Regions from separate parts of the Pseudovibrio sp. FO-BEG1 genome, predicted to be linked through region 2. Evidence: predicted binding sites of a transcription regulator. Region 2 holds the regulator's gene; each other region holds the start of a gene.
The links. Region 2 encodes PhoB, which activates phosphate uptake and scavenging genes when phosphate is short. Its sites were predicted from a motif close to TGTCATNNANCTGTCAT; they were not measured.
Positions count from the first base shown of each region.

Region 1 (3,415 bases), 580 kb from region 2:
GCCCTTGAGCTTTGGCTTCCTTCATGAAATGCAGCACATACGAGAAGTTTTTGCAAAAGCCTCGGGTGCCTACATACAAAAAGTAGTCCCGTGGATTAAAGGTGTTCTCGCCAACTTCAAAAGAGGTGATTAGTGGTTCGGGATAGAACTCTTCATCAACACCATTGTAGGTCACGTGAGCGCAGCCTGGATCTACAAATGGATACGCTTCCAATAAGTCCCGACGGGTCTGCTCAGAAACGACGACAATAGCATCTGCGCGATGACAGGCCTGTTTCTTTAGATAGGCTAAGGCCTTATCACGCAAGCTGGTCGGATACTTCTCATTCATGAAATCATGGATTGTAACAACATTAGCCCGCGCGTTTCGGGAGGTGCGGTAATAGCTTGAATGGAAGATATCGCAGTGTTGTTTTGAACGGGTCAATCGACGCTTTGTTGGTCCGCCATCTTCAGCCTGCTGCGGATGGGTCAATCGCAGACCTGAGCGGAAGAAGTTTTGGGAGGCTCTCTCACTCTCAAGAAAGGAGATGTTGAGATCTGAGGCATCAACACGCTCGATGGTTTTCGCCCAGTACTTAGAAATGCCACCAAAACGCTGAAGTTCGAAGATGATATTATCAAGCAGGATCATGTGTTTGCTTCAGTGCTCCGGTATCTCCAATTAAGGACTGTGCCAAATCGATTCCGTTGTAAGCGAGGTATGTGAGGGCTAATAGGGCAGCCTCGATGCCACCGCTCTTTTCTTTAAAATCCTCTAGAAATGCATGAGCTAGTGCAGCTCTGTTTAGCTTCTTCATTGACTTGAAACTGCGATGCCGTTGACCGAGCCATAATCCAACCTGATCCGTCAGTTCTGGGGCTTTGCTGTCATAGGCTTCCCAGTCGATCACCAGAAAATCTTCAAGATTTTTGGAAGGGCCGCGTGTGAAGATGTTTTCAGATCCCAGATCTCCATGTGCTGCTCCAACTGCAAATCGCTGCTCAGGAGAAACGTTATCAGCCAGGGCCTTGAGGGATGGTTCTGTGATCCGGCCAAACATTCGCTGCCAAAAAGACAACTCCTTTGCGGGTAACTCGGATAGTGTTTCTAGCTTTTTGATGGCCACTAGCACGTTCTGCGGAACAGGGAAGGTCTTGTCATAAATCTGAAAGTCTTTTGGAGCTGCGCTTACTTGAAGGAGGGCACCCTCATCCCATCTGGAAAATTTGAGGACTTCAGGTACCGAAAGGGCTGTGTTCTCGGCAATATCGCTTAGATGTTTTGCCTCTCGCTCCAATCCTTGAGACGACCGCTTACTTCGCGCCAGCTTAGTAACTGAAATCATTCGGTCTTCGGGTTCAAAATCAAAGATATAAACACGCTCATTCTGAAACATCTTGTGTAGAAGAAATGCTCGTGTCTGGCTCTTTTTCAAGGTTGGAAGCAGGTTGAGCTCAAAATCTGTAAGAAGCTTAAATCCTACTGGACGCAACCGCAGGCTGATCTGGTTAAGTGCGTTCAACAACCACAAAGCTCTACGTTTTGGCGAGTAGGTTGGATAGATCTGCCGCAATGCCAACAAGGCTTGCCAGCGGCTATCTGAAACGCAGTGAAAATCTAGAAGGGATGCCATCTCAGGCAGCTCTACTCCCGCAACGGATTAGGTCCCTTACAGGAACTGTGGCGCGTGCCGTTCTGCCAAGCATATCAAACAAGACACCAACGCGTGTTGTGTCCGGCAGTTTTTCTACTTCAACGATATAGTTTGCAAATGGTCCGGCAACGATACGAACCTTCTCTCCGACGACCAGATCATCAATCGGCAACAGCTCGCCTTTGCTGTCGCAACGAGCCTGCAACCCCTCGATAAGTGCTGCAGGAATTGGCGAAGGTAGCCCATTCCCGAACCCGACCAGTCGCGTCACGCCTTTGGTGTTGTTTACCGACTGCCATTTGCCACTGAGTGGATCAAAGTTGACGAACAGGTAACCGGAAAAAAGAGGCCGTAGACGCGCAGTTTTGCCTCTGGAAGGCTGCGAAGCTCCACCCGGTTGAAGGGGCATAAAGCAGCCGATACCTTGCCTAAGTAAATTGCGCAGCGCCATGTCAAATCCGTTGGGTTTCAGCTGAACAAGAAACCAATGATTGGGATCATTTTCGACAGTAGCAATCATGTCTACCTCAAGAGTGACTAGGGATGTTCGGCAAATTGGTGCATTGAAGTCGGTCGATCAGTTGAGTTGAAGGAACCATAAGTAGGTGTCCATCAACTGATGGAAGCTTCATTTTGGAGCCTGAAAAGCAACGGCTACCGCACCACCACTCAAATGTTGTGTGGCGTTGATTAGGTGATTTGCTGATAAACTATTGTCATGCAAGGGTTTTCACAATTGCATGGTGAGTCGATTAGAAACGTAATCTGAAAATAAATGCCAAGACAATCGTTGAAAAATCACTGTATCTAAAATGATAAACTGAAATATGGGTGGGAATAAAGGGAATAAGTAGAAATCTACTAGTTTGACCCTATCATTTCCGTTCCAGTTGTTCAGTCAAACCTTCAAGTATACAAGCTTGAACTCATTAAAATTCCAGTAAAAACAAGCAATGATGCCAATCATGATTTATGGCGTAGCCGTGCTTTTTCTCTGCTCTAGTAGATCTGAGCGTCAGTGGTGATGTGATTCGGGGGTGTATTTGCGACTACTGCAGGTTGGGTGGGTTTATTCTAGCAATTTGTTCCAACTCACAGCTAAGAGAGAGCGATTTGTTTCATGCTCTTGTTTTATTCCTGATTTTCGAAAGAGTGATTCTCAGCAAACAGCGAGTACATAAAAAGCAATTTGTATCAGGGCGGCTCCTTTGAGGAGGCAAATGCGGCGAATACTACGCATTTCCTTCAATTATTCTGAGGGGTTGTTAAATGAAGTACCAAGACTACATGACCCGGGCTTTCGATATTATGTTCAGCCTGGCAGTCCTAACTATCACTCTGCCAATTCTGGCGATTACCGCACTGCTTGTGGGAGTTAAACTCGGAAGACCAATAATATTCAAGCAAACACGAACGGGGCAGGCTGGTAGAAATTTCCAGATTTACAAGCTGAGAAGCATGACAGACGAGTGCGATGAGCATGGCGCGTTGCTACCAGACGCTGAGCGTTTAACACGCTTTGGCAAGTTTCTCCGTGTTTGGAGCATCGATGAACTGCCTGGCTTCATTAATGTTTTGAAGGGCGACATGTCGATTGTAGGACCACGCCCTCAGCTTGCAAGCTTCTTAGAGCTCTACTCAGAACGTCAGTTGCGTCGACATTTGGTGAAGCCAGGCATAACTGGTTGGGCCCAGGTCAATGGCAGAAACAGCCTCGACTGGGAATCTCGTTTTGAGCTTGATGTCTGGTATGTCGAGAACAAGAGCTTCTGGCTGGA
Region 1 is NC_016642.1:1,208,520-1,211,934, forward strand. It holds gene PSE_RS05645 (glycosyltransferase family 1 protein) at 1-634, opposite strand, end outside; gene PSE_RS05650 (hypothetical protein) at 621-1,616, opposite strand; gene PSE_RS05655 (transcription termination/antitermination protein NusG) at 1,618-2,157, opposite strand; gene PSE_RS05660 (sugar transferase) at 2,907-3,415, shown strand, end outside.
Region 1: a site for PhoB is predicted at 2,352-2,368, ahead of PSE_RS05655 (transcription termination/antitermination protein NusG). Genes of this name have one in related genera too.

Region 2 (3,415 bases):
TCAGGTGACCGCGCTGATCGGCCCATCCGGTTGCGGCAAGTCCACCTTCCTGCGCTGCCTCAACCGCATGAACGACACCATCGACATCTGCCGCGTGGAAGGTGACATCCTTCTCGACAACGATGATGTCTACGACCCACGCATTGATGTGGTGGAACTGCGGGCCCGTGTTGGCATGGTGTTCCAGAAGCCAAACCCGTTCCCGAAATCTATCTTCGAGAACGTGGCTTACGGCCCACGCATTCACGGTCTGGCGCAAAACAAGGCCGATCTGGAAGAGATCGTTGCCAGCTCCCTGCAGCGCGCCGGTCTGTTTGAGGAAGTGAAAGATCGTCTGGATGAGCCGGGAACCGGCCTCTCCGGTGGTCAGCAGCAGCGTCTGTGCATCGCGCGCGCAATCGCAGTGTCTCCGGAAGTGATCCTGATGGATGAGCCATGTTCTGCGCTTGACCCGATCGCCACCGCTAAAGTGGAAGAGCTGATCGATGAGTTGCGCCAGAACTACACCATCGTCATCGTAACCCACTCCATGCAGCAGGCGGCGCGTGTTTCGCAGCGCACTGCATTCTTCCACTTAGGGACACTGGTGGAAGAGGGGCTGACCAACGACATCTTCACCAACCCCAAAGACCAGCGCACGCAGGATTACATCACTGGCCGTTTCGGTTAAAAATAATAGGCAAGGAGGTCTAAGGAGATCATCCGATGAAAGATCATATCGTCTCGTCCTTCAATGAAGAACTGAAAGAGCTGGCCGGACGTGTCGTCGAAATGGGCGGCCTCGCAGAAACGCTGGTACATGATGCCGTCAGCGCACTGCTGAGACAGGATCGCGAGCTGGCAACCCGCACCATTGCGGCGGACAGACGCCTCGACAACATGCAGGCTGAGCTGGAAGAGCTGTGCATCTCCGTGATCGCACGCCGCCAGCCGATGGCAAGCGACCTGCGCGACATCATCGCCGCCATGCGCATCTCCAACGATCTGGAGCGCGTTGGCGACATGGCCAAGAACATTGCAAAGCGGACGCTCGCAATTGAGAGTGAGTTCAACAACAAGCAGCTTGCTGTCGGCGTGGAGCATATGTCCGATCTGGCGTTGGAACAGCTCAAAGCCGTTCTCGATGCCTATACTTCCGGCGATCTGGAAGTCGTTCAGCGCGTACATTTGCGCGATGATGAGGTAGATGCGCTGTACACCAGTCTGTTCCGTCAGCTGCTCACCTACATGATGGAAGATCCACGCTCCATCACCATGTGTGCCCACCTGCTGTTCTGTGCAAAGAACATCGAGCGCATCGGTGACCATGCGACCAACATTGCCGAGAACATCTACTACATGATCTCCGGAAATCAGCTTCCGGCTGATCGTCCAAAAACGGACGAACTGGCAGACAGCAGCGCTGTCTGAGACGTGCCGCTCTCCGGGAAGCTGCAAGCCCGGAAGGCGACCACGTTGAACAAGGTTTGGAGTGTCGGGTTCATTACGCGGCACTTCATGTGTCAAATCAGAGGGCGACTTCGTGTTTCTGATAAGAAAAGACGCAACTACAAAAGGTTAAAGTGGTTTACATGCACAGTGATGGCGGTAAACTGCTTTACAACAGAAGGTGCAAAGAGAGCACTAGGGTATGCCTAAGATACTGATTGTAGAAGACGAAGAACCTTTAAGCCTGCTGCTGAGATACAATCTCGAAGCGGAAGGCTACAATGTCGACGTATGCGCAAGAGGAGATGAGGCGGAACTCCTGCTGCAAGAAAGCCAGCCGGACCTGCTCTTGCTGGACTGGATGCTGCCCGGCCTCTCCGGTATCGAGCTTTGCCGCCGTCTGCGGGCACGTTCAGAAACCGAACGAATGCCAATCATCATGCTCACAGCGCGTGGTGAAGAGTCTGAACGCATCCGCGGTTTGGCAACCGGAGCCGATGATTACGTCGTCAAACCTTTCTCCATTCCGGAGCTTATGGCCCGCGTGCGAGCGATCTTCCGCCGTGCATTGCCGGAAGTTGTCTCCACCATGCTCAAGTCCGGTGATATTGAGCTGGACCGCGAAACCCACCGCGTCCGCAGAACTGGCCGCGAAATCCACCTCGGCCCAACCGAATTCCGCCTGCTGGAGTTCCTCATGAGCGCACCGGGCCGCGTCTACTCCCGCGAGCAACTGCTCGACGGCGTGTGGGGACATGATGTCTATGTGGATGAGCGCACCGTGGATGTCCATGTGGGCCGCCTGCGTAAAGCCATTAATAAAGGCCGCATGAAAGACCCAATCCGCACCGTCCGCGGCGCCGGATACGCGTTCAACGACCAGTTTGCTGTCGGGTAATCGATTTCTGCTATATGCGCATTGTGAAACTGCATCTCTGATCCGGAGATGCAGACTAAAAACAATGCGGAAAACAAATGAAAATCAAGACGGTTGATAGAGCAACCGCTCATATCTACGACAATCTCTGCCAGGCTTACGAGGCAGAGTTCTCGCCTCTCACACACAAACAGCCTGACGCCAACGGTCTGTTCGCTAAGGACACGCTGCTGGAAGGCAACATCATCGGCTATCTGGTGTACAGCGACGACCTCCCGGCAGGACTGGCCGCCATCAAACAGGATGAGCAGGAGGGGTTCGAAGTCTGTGAGTTCTACGTCGTCCCCTATTATCGCCGACACAAGCTGGGCTTGCAGTTTGCCGGCGCGCTGTTTGATCAGATGCCCGGCAACTGGCAGATCAAGCAGATTGAAGGCGCGGACCACGCCACCGCCTTCTGGCGCGCTGTGGTGAACGACTACACCTCAGGCCACTATCAGGAAGACAGCTACAACGACCCGTACTGGGGCAATGTCACCCGCCAGACTTTCAGCGCTCACAAACACTAGGTCACAGTCACAGGCGGATAGTCGTTACAAAACAGGCATCCAGACAGCAAAAAGCCGGGCACTGGACCCGGCTCATAGCGCTTGCTTTCAGTCTGTTTTAGCTGGCGCGGCGGTTGCGGCGGTCGCTGACTGGCTGATAGGCAATGCTGCGGTGATGCGCGCAATACGGTGTGCCTGCATCTGACTGACGACCGCAGAAGTAGAAGTCTTCAGAACCCGGATCGCCAATTGGCCACTTACAGGTGCGTTCGTTCAATGTCAGGATGGATGCGCGTTCGGAAACCGGAATAAAGATTTCTGCGACTGGGACGGGAGCGATTTCGGTCTCGATCGTTTCAATTGGCTCAACTTTAAGAGCGTTGGCGCCTGCCACTGTTGGCTGAACTTGTCGAGGAGTAGGAGAGGGAGCTGCTGCTGCGACCGCTTCGGTCACTGTCGGTTTAATTGGAGAAGCTGTTCTTGCCGCTGGGGCAGTTGCCTTTCTCGTCTTGGTTGCACCGCCCCCTGATTTAGCACGCCCTGAAAGCCCTAGCCGGTGAAC
Region 2 is NC_016642.1:1,790,263-1,793,677, forward strand. It holds gene pstB (phosphate ABC transporter ATP-binding protein PstB) at 1-670, shown strand, start outside; gene phoU (phosphate signaling complex protein PhoU) at 706-1,410, shown strand; gene phoB (phosphate regulon transcriptional regulator PhoB) at 1,631-2,326, shown strand; gene PSE_RS08215 (GNAT family N-acetyltransferase) at 2,404-2,874, shown strand; gene PSE_RS08220 (GcrA family cell cycle regulator) at 2,972-3,415, opposite strand, start outside.

Region 3 (3,415 bases), 1.8 Mb from region 2:
AATGAAGGCACGAATAGCAAACTCAGCAGAGAACCTACTGGTCATCTCTTTCATGGCCGCCATGGAAAGCTCAAAGTGCTCCAGACCATAAAGCAGAACATAGTCTGAGTACGGCATAGTGATGAAACCATAGAGCCCATCCCCTTCATGCTCCCAGACAGGCTCGTCATCCATAGCCAGCGGGGCAGAAAGCGTCGCCATCATGATCCAGAGCGCATCGCTGTAATCTTCCGGCAGATAACGACGCAGACAACGTGCCAAATGAAGTGAGCGCTCCTTCAGCTCCAGGTCACTCAATCCCTCCAGCGCTTCAACCATAAAACCAGCACTGTCAAACGCAGGATGAACCCTCGCCAAAGCAGAGGCCACACGTTGAATAGAGGCTTGATTGAAAACCTCTTTAAATGGCTCAGCCATAAGTCCCCACCACGCTAAAAAACTCCATTGCACCCGCTTTACGTGGCTGATGCTCGCGGCTCATATCGATCATTGAAAAATACGCCTGCCCGGCTTCGTGCTGACCAGCCGCAGCAAATGCCCGCTCACTCGCGCTGCTGTCCGCCCAAACCACAATATCAGCATAGGCACCATCCTCATGCTTCACCAGTGAACGACGCACAAAGCCCTTATGCCCATCCAAAAATTCACTCTGAAACCGCTCAGACGCAGCGATAAGATCCGCTTCCGTCTTATCAGCAGCAAGATGAAAAGGAGCAAACTCAATCACTTGGTTGGTCATCATTATTATCCTTAAAAGTCTCGATGACCCGTTTGTATGGACAAATATGCCATTTAATGACACATTTCTTTCATGACCACAGAGAGAACCAGAGCAACCGCGCTGGAGCGCCTAGATCGACTTGAACAAATCGAGACGCTGCTGAAGTCCGGCGAGTGCCCGACAACCCATGATCTAGCGAAAGAACTCGGTATTTCTCAAAGAACCCTGTTCCGGGATCTGGAGTTACTCCGCGAACGCGGCCTGCCAATCGAAGCGGACAAAGGCCGCGGCGGCGGCATTCGCCTGCAATCCCGTTGGGGAGTTGGTCGTCTCAAGCTGGAGTATAAAGAGGCCATCGATCTGCTCATCTGCCTCGCCATCGCTGAGAGCATGCACTCCCCTCTCCTGCTGGCCAACCTCAAACCAATCCGCCGAAAACTAATCGCCTCTTTCTCTCCAGAACTTCGCTCACGTGTCGACACCCTGAAGTCTCGCATCTGGATTGGGGGAACGGCTTCAGTCTATGTCTACGGATCCTTTGAGGAAATCGACAGCGAGGCCATGAGCCCGATCAACGAAGCCTTTTTGATGAGCAAATGCATCCAGATCGAGTACAGCGATCAAAACGGCAATCTCTCCCAGCGTACCATCGAACCGCACTACCTCTTCCTGAGCTATCCGGTCTGGTACATCATGGCCTGGGACCACCTGCGCGACGCCGTCCGTACCTTCCGCCTCGACCGCATAAAATCCGCCCAAATGCTCGAAAAAAGCTTCCCCCTAAAACCCAAACAACCCTTCATAGACGCCATCGACGGCATAGAACCAACAACCCCGTAAGTGCAGTTTCTCTGGGTTTCACGCGACGTCATCAAAGCTTCAACAAACATTCATAGGCCTGCCATGCGGGGCCCCTAACCAGAAAGCACTTAACCGCAAAACTCTTCTGACAGGGGATTTTCATGCGCGTTCTTCGCACTTCACTTATGGGCGGCATTTCGGTTGCCATGTTGGCAGCAGGCCTTTCCGCTGCAACAGCATCTGAAGCAAAATTCTTTAAACGCATCGCGACCATGCCGGTTTACGAAACACTGGCTGAAGGCGTAGACCGCAAGTCTGAAACCGTGGCGGAAATCATCGCCGCTTCCGAAGACGGCATGACCCTTGCCTTCACCGATGGCCCTCAGAATGAGATCGTCTTCCTCGATGCTTCCAACGCCGCGCAGCCAGTTCCAGCAGAGCGTACAGCTCTCGGCGGTGAACCAACTTCTGTAGCGATTTCAGGCAAGTATGCGCTTGCAGGCGTGAACACCTCCGAAAGCTACACCAAGCCTTCCGGTTACCTCGCTATCATCGATTTGGCGACCAAACAGATCTCCGCAAAGTGCGATGTCAAAGGCCAGCCTGACTCTGTAGCTATTTCCAAAGACGGCAAGTTCCTCGCAATCGCTATTGAAAACGAACGTGACGAAGACCTGAACGACGGCGCTTTACCTCAGCTGCCAGCAGGTTTTCTAACTATCTTCGACCTAGACGAAAACGGCATGCCAACAAACTGCGATGCTGTTCGTATCGTGGAAATGACAGGTCTTGCGGCAGAAGGTGGCGATGATCCGGAGCCAGAATATGTCGCCATCAACAGCAAGGGCGAAGCTGTTGTAACTCTTCAGGAAAACAACCACCTCGCTATCGTGGATCTGAATTCCGGTAAGATAATCAACCACTTCTCTGCGGGTACAGCAACCGTTGAAAACGTGCCGGTTAAGAAGGCGCGTCTCTCTGATGCGTCGGGTTCGAAGGTGGATGTTCCTCGTGAACCGGATGCTGTGGCGTGGATTGATGACAATCGCTTTGTGACAGCTAACGAAGGGGATTACAAAGGCGGCTCTCGCGGCTTCACCATCTGGAACAAGGATGGCACCATCGAGTTTGACAGCGGCAACCAGATGGAACATCTGGCTATGTCCCGCGGGCATTACCCTGCCAAGCGCGCGCACAAGAAGGGCACTGAGCCTGAGGGCGTAACTGTTGGTAAGTTCGGTGGCGAGACTCTGATCTTCGTAAACTCCGAGCGCGGAAACTTCGTCGCTGTCTATCGCGATACAGGCGCTGAGCCTGAGTTCGTCCAGTTCCTGCCAACCCACATCGGCCCGGAAGGCCTGCTGGCGATCCCATCCCGCAACCTCTTCGTTGTCGCCAACGAGAAGGACAATGCAGAAGACAAGGTCCGCGCCCACGTTGGCCTCTACGAGTTTGGTGCAACATCTGCTGAGTACCCGCAGCTGGTCTCCAACATCGATCCGGAAACCAACGCACCAATCGGCTGGGGCGCAATCTCCGGCATGGTGGCAGACAAAGACGACGCCAACAAACTCTATGCCGTCTCTGACAGCTTCTACGACAAAGCCCGCATCTTCACGCTGGACGTTTCCAAGCAGCCGGTTGAAATCACAGGCCACATGGACCTGACAGGCGGCACCGCGAAAAAGTACGATCTGGAAGGCATCGCCCTGCGCAAAGACGGTGGTTTCTGGTTGGCATCTGAAGGCAACGCAAAGAAGGAAATGGAGCACTTCCTGCTTCAGGCCTCTGCCAATGGTGAGATCCAGAAAGAAATCAAGCTGCCAGCAAGCCTCGTCGCACAGGCAAAGCGCTTCTCTCTAGAAGGCGTGGCCGAGTTTGAAATGAACGGCA
Region 3 is NC_016642.1:5,439,372-5,442,786, forward strand. It holds gene PSE_RS24505 (DNA alkylation repair protein) at 1-417, opposite strand, end outside; gene PSE_RS26815 (hypothetical protein) at 410-742, opposite strand; gene PSE_RS24515 (YafY family protein) at 812-1,561, shown strand; gene PSE_RS24520 (esterase-like activity of phytase family protein) at 1,684-3,415, shown strand, end outside.
Region 3: a site for PhoB is predicted at 1,588-1,604, ahead of PSE_RS24520 (esterase-like activity of phytase family protein). Genes of this name have one in related genera too.

Region 4 (3,415 bases), 1.4 Mb from region 2:
CCGACAACAACGATGCCCCAGATGCCAAGCACTACGCTCCAGTACATGCAGAAGCGCAGTGACTTCCACATAAACCGCCGGAACTTACTTTGGCCTTTGGGCTTTCCAGAGGATGTTGCGGCATCCAGTGCTGCTAATGTCTGCTGCTTCGCCTTTTGGCTCGGCTTCTTCGCAGGCCGCTTGGTGGCGGTGTTTTGTGTTTGTCGTGGCCTCAGCGTCGCAGGTTTTCTGCTCGGTGCTGAGGGAGATTGTGGTGTAGGACGTGGTCGCGGGGACGCCTGTTTGTTCGTAGCCGCAACCCTGTTTGGACGGCGGATGTAATCCTCGTCGTCTTCAGGCCGCAGTGCTACGCCTTGCAAACGAGGACGCTGTGATTGTGGGGGACGTTTAGGCTGACCGGCACCGGGTTGCTGAGGTGGTCTGCCGGAAGGGCGTTGCCCGGGGCGCACAGGCCTCCGTTTTCTGCCATTTCCATTTTGGCCAGTCGCCATAACTCCAAATCACCCCGATACTAATCACTTATCTCAGGCGATGGCGATCAGATAAGACCGAGCATGCCTGAACAAACACAGGCCACAGACTGCTTGGGAGGGAGACTGTAACCTGGATACAAAACACGAACGATTTTAGGGAAACAGGCTTAATTCTGCGTTAAACCATTCACGCGAATTGCGAGGATCAGTGACCAAAACTGCAGAGCGTATATCGATATTGACGCAAACAATAAGGGCGGAAACCCGCCCTTCATTGAATGGGACGCTTTTGAGAACCTAGCTGGAATAACGACTAGCATCCTCGCCATAGTAATTCACGTAACGCGAGTTCAGCTTGGAAACCGGCATAATAATCAGCACATCAGTCGTGCCAAACTGGTGGTCAATCACAGCACCATCACCGATAAAGGCACCAAGGCGCAGATAACCCTTGATGAGCGGCGGTAATGAACGCAGCGCAGCTCGTTGATCTACCTGATCTTTAGGAATGCGGTTCATGTCCACATACTGGTCAGGAAGTGCTGAAACTCGCCACTCTTCTGGAGCTCCGGCAAAATGATGCAGGAAGGAAAGCTGTTCTGCAAGCAGATCAGGATCGGTGCCCTCAATCGAAGCACAACCAATCATCACATCTACATTATGCATCAACACATAAGACCAGATGCCATGCCATAGCAGTTCAACGGTCTTCTTGGTGCGATAAGGCTTCAGAACACAGGAGCGACCAAGCTCCATGAAATTCAGGTCGCTGTGACGATCCAAGATGCCCTGAATATCAAACTCGCCAGCCGTATAGAAACCGCCGTTCAACTCAGCCAGTTCCTGACGGAGAAGGCGATATGTGCCAACAATCTGGGGCTTCAGTTTGGAGAACGGTTTATTACGAACCTGACTGTTGTGATCCACTACCAGCAAATGATCGCAGATCTCGTCGTAACTGTCGCGATCAAGGCGGCTCAGCTGTGTTTGAGCATCTGCAATCGCAGACATCTCTTCGTAAAACACTTCGTAGCGCAAACGCTGAGACATCTTGAGTTCTTTAGCGCCATTGGAAAGGCGAACTTCAAGCGGTCCAATCTTACCGAGGCTTTGTCCTGCCTCCGGCATTTTTCCCAGCATTGCCTGTGGGATCCACCGCGGCGCAGGTCGCCCTGCAAGCTTGTTCGGTGTGATTTTTCTTAGGACTTTCATCGGGGAAAGATGTCCAGATCCAGCCATACTATAAATATCTCATATTGCTTAGGTGTTTAAAAAACATTGCAATAATGAGAACGCCTTTCTGAATTTGCACCAATCGAGTAACCCATGTCAATTTTGGGTAGTCAATCTCTGATATAAGCTCGTTTTAGGACAGTTGAGTGACATAACACCAACATTTATCCGCTTAAGCGTGCCCATATCTGCTAAACCATGCTGTCACCACAGTTAACCTGAGTATAACAACCGCCTCTTGATATTGAACAGGCTAAATATACCAAGTTACCCCTTAGCATACCGCTTTAGCACAGCTTCGAGATCCTGCTTTTTTAGGGGTTTGCTCAAAAATCCATCTGCACCAGCTTTTAGGGCCTCTTCTTTTGCCTCCGGCATAACATCTGCTGAAACAACATAAATTGGAACCTGATCCGCAGAACTATCCTCTCTGCCTCTAATTTGGGAAATCGCTTCCAGTCCATCAAGGCCTGGCATGTGCAGATCCATCAGAACCACATCAAATGTTCCGGTTGTGCTGAGAGTGACAGCCCTATGCCCATCTTCAGCGAGCTCCGCGTGGTGCCCCAGTTTGCTTAGTAGCGCCTTGACCAGCATCCAGTTGATCGGATTGTCTTCTGCCACAAGAACATTGAGATGAGGCACGCGCTCTTGCGGTTCTGTCGTCTGCTTGATCTCCTCTGGAAGCGCACTGCTTTGCTCATCCGTTTCTTCAACTTCGAGACCAAGCGCAATGACGCGCAACAAAGATGCGCGGCGTACAGGACGTGTCAGGTAGCCAGAAAACTCGCCAGTTTTGATATCGGCAATGCGAGCTCGTTCCTGAGGTTTGATGAACACGATGATCTCAGGAGCATGAGTAGAATGCTGCTGGTAGAAGTCGCGAATACGCTCAACATACTCTTCGCCAACCAACAGGCGATCAAGCTGTGCTCTAAGCAGATTTGCTTCTAAATCTTCTGGATCAAGCACTCGGGTATGAACAAAACCGTTGCTGATCAGAGTTCTCTGAACCAGATCAACTTCAATATGATTACTGGTCAGGATTGCAATGTGCTCTGAATGTTCTTCAATAGCCTCATCGACAATCTGATCGAGTGGCATTTCAAGAAGGAACGTCGAACCACATCCGAGCTGACTTTGAACAGTCAGCGAGCTGCCCATCAACTCTGCAAGTCTCTTGGAAATCGCCAGTCCCAATCCGGCACCATCAAACTTGCGGTCGCGTCCATATTCACCTTGTTCAAACTCCCGGAAGATGCGCGCTGCAGTCACGTCATCCATTCCAGGGCCAGTGTCTTTTACTGCAAACTCCAAAATATGATTGCCAGCGGAATCCTGCGACACCTGCAAGACCAGTGAAACACCGCCCTGCTCCGTGAACTTGATTGCGTTGCCGACCAGATTGTAGAGCACCTGCTGAAGCCGTGCTGGATCGCTCTGGATCGTCTCCGGGACTTCCGGTGCGATGTAAGAACCGATCTGAAGCCCTTTGGCATGAGCCTTGGGAGACAACAGTTCCACCACACGCTCGATCAACGGCGTCAGTTCTATCGTTCCGGTCTCCAATTCCAGTTTTCCGGCCTCGATCTTTGAGTAATCAAGGACCTCATCAATCAGCATCAGAAGCGTTGAGCCAGATGTTCTGATAGCGTTGATGTAGTTCTGCTGCTCGGCAGTTGTTGAAGTGTCGTCAAGCAAATCGGCCA
Region 4 is NC_016642.1:377,595-381,009, forward strand. It holds gene PSE_RS01825 (transglycosylase domain-containing protein) at 1-71, opposite strand, end outside; gene PSE_RS01830 (GNAT family N-acyltransferase) at 771-1,712, opposite strand; gene PSE_RS01835 (PAS domain-containing hybrid sensor histidine kinase/response regulator) at 1,974-3,415, opposite strand, start outside.
Region 4: a site for PhoB is predicted at 1,842-1,858, ahead of PSE_RS01830 (GNAT family N-acyltransferase). Genes of this name have one in related genera too.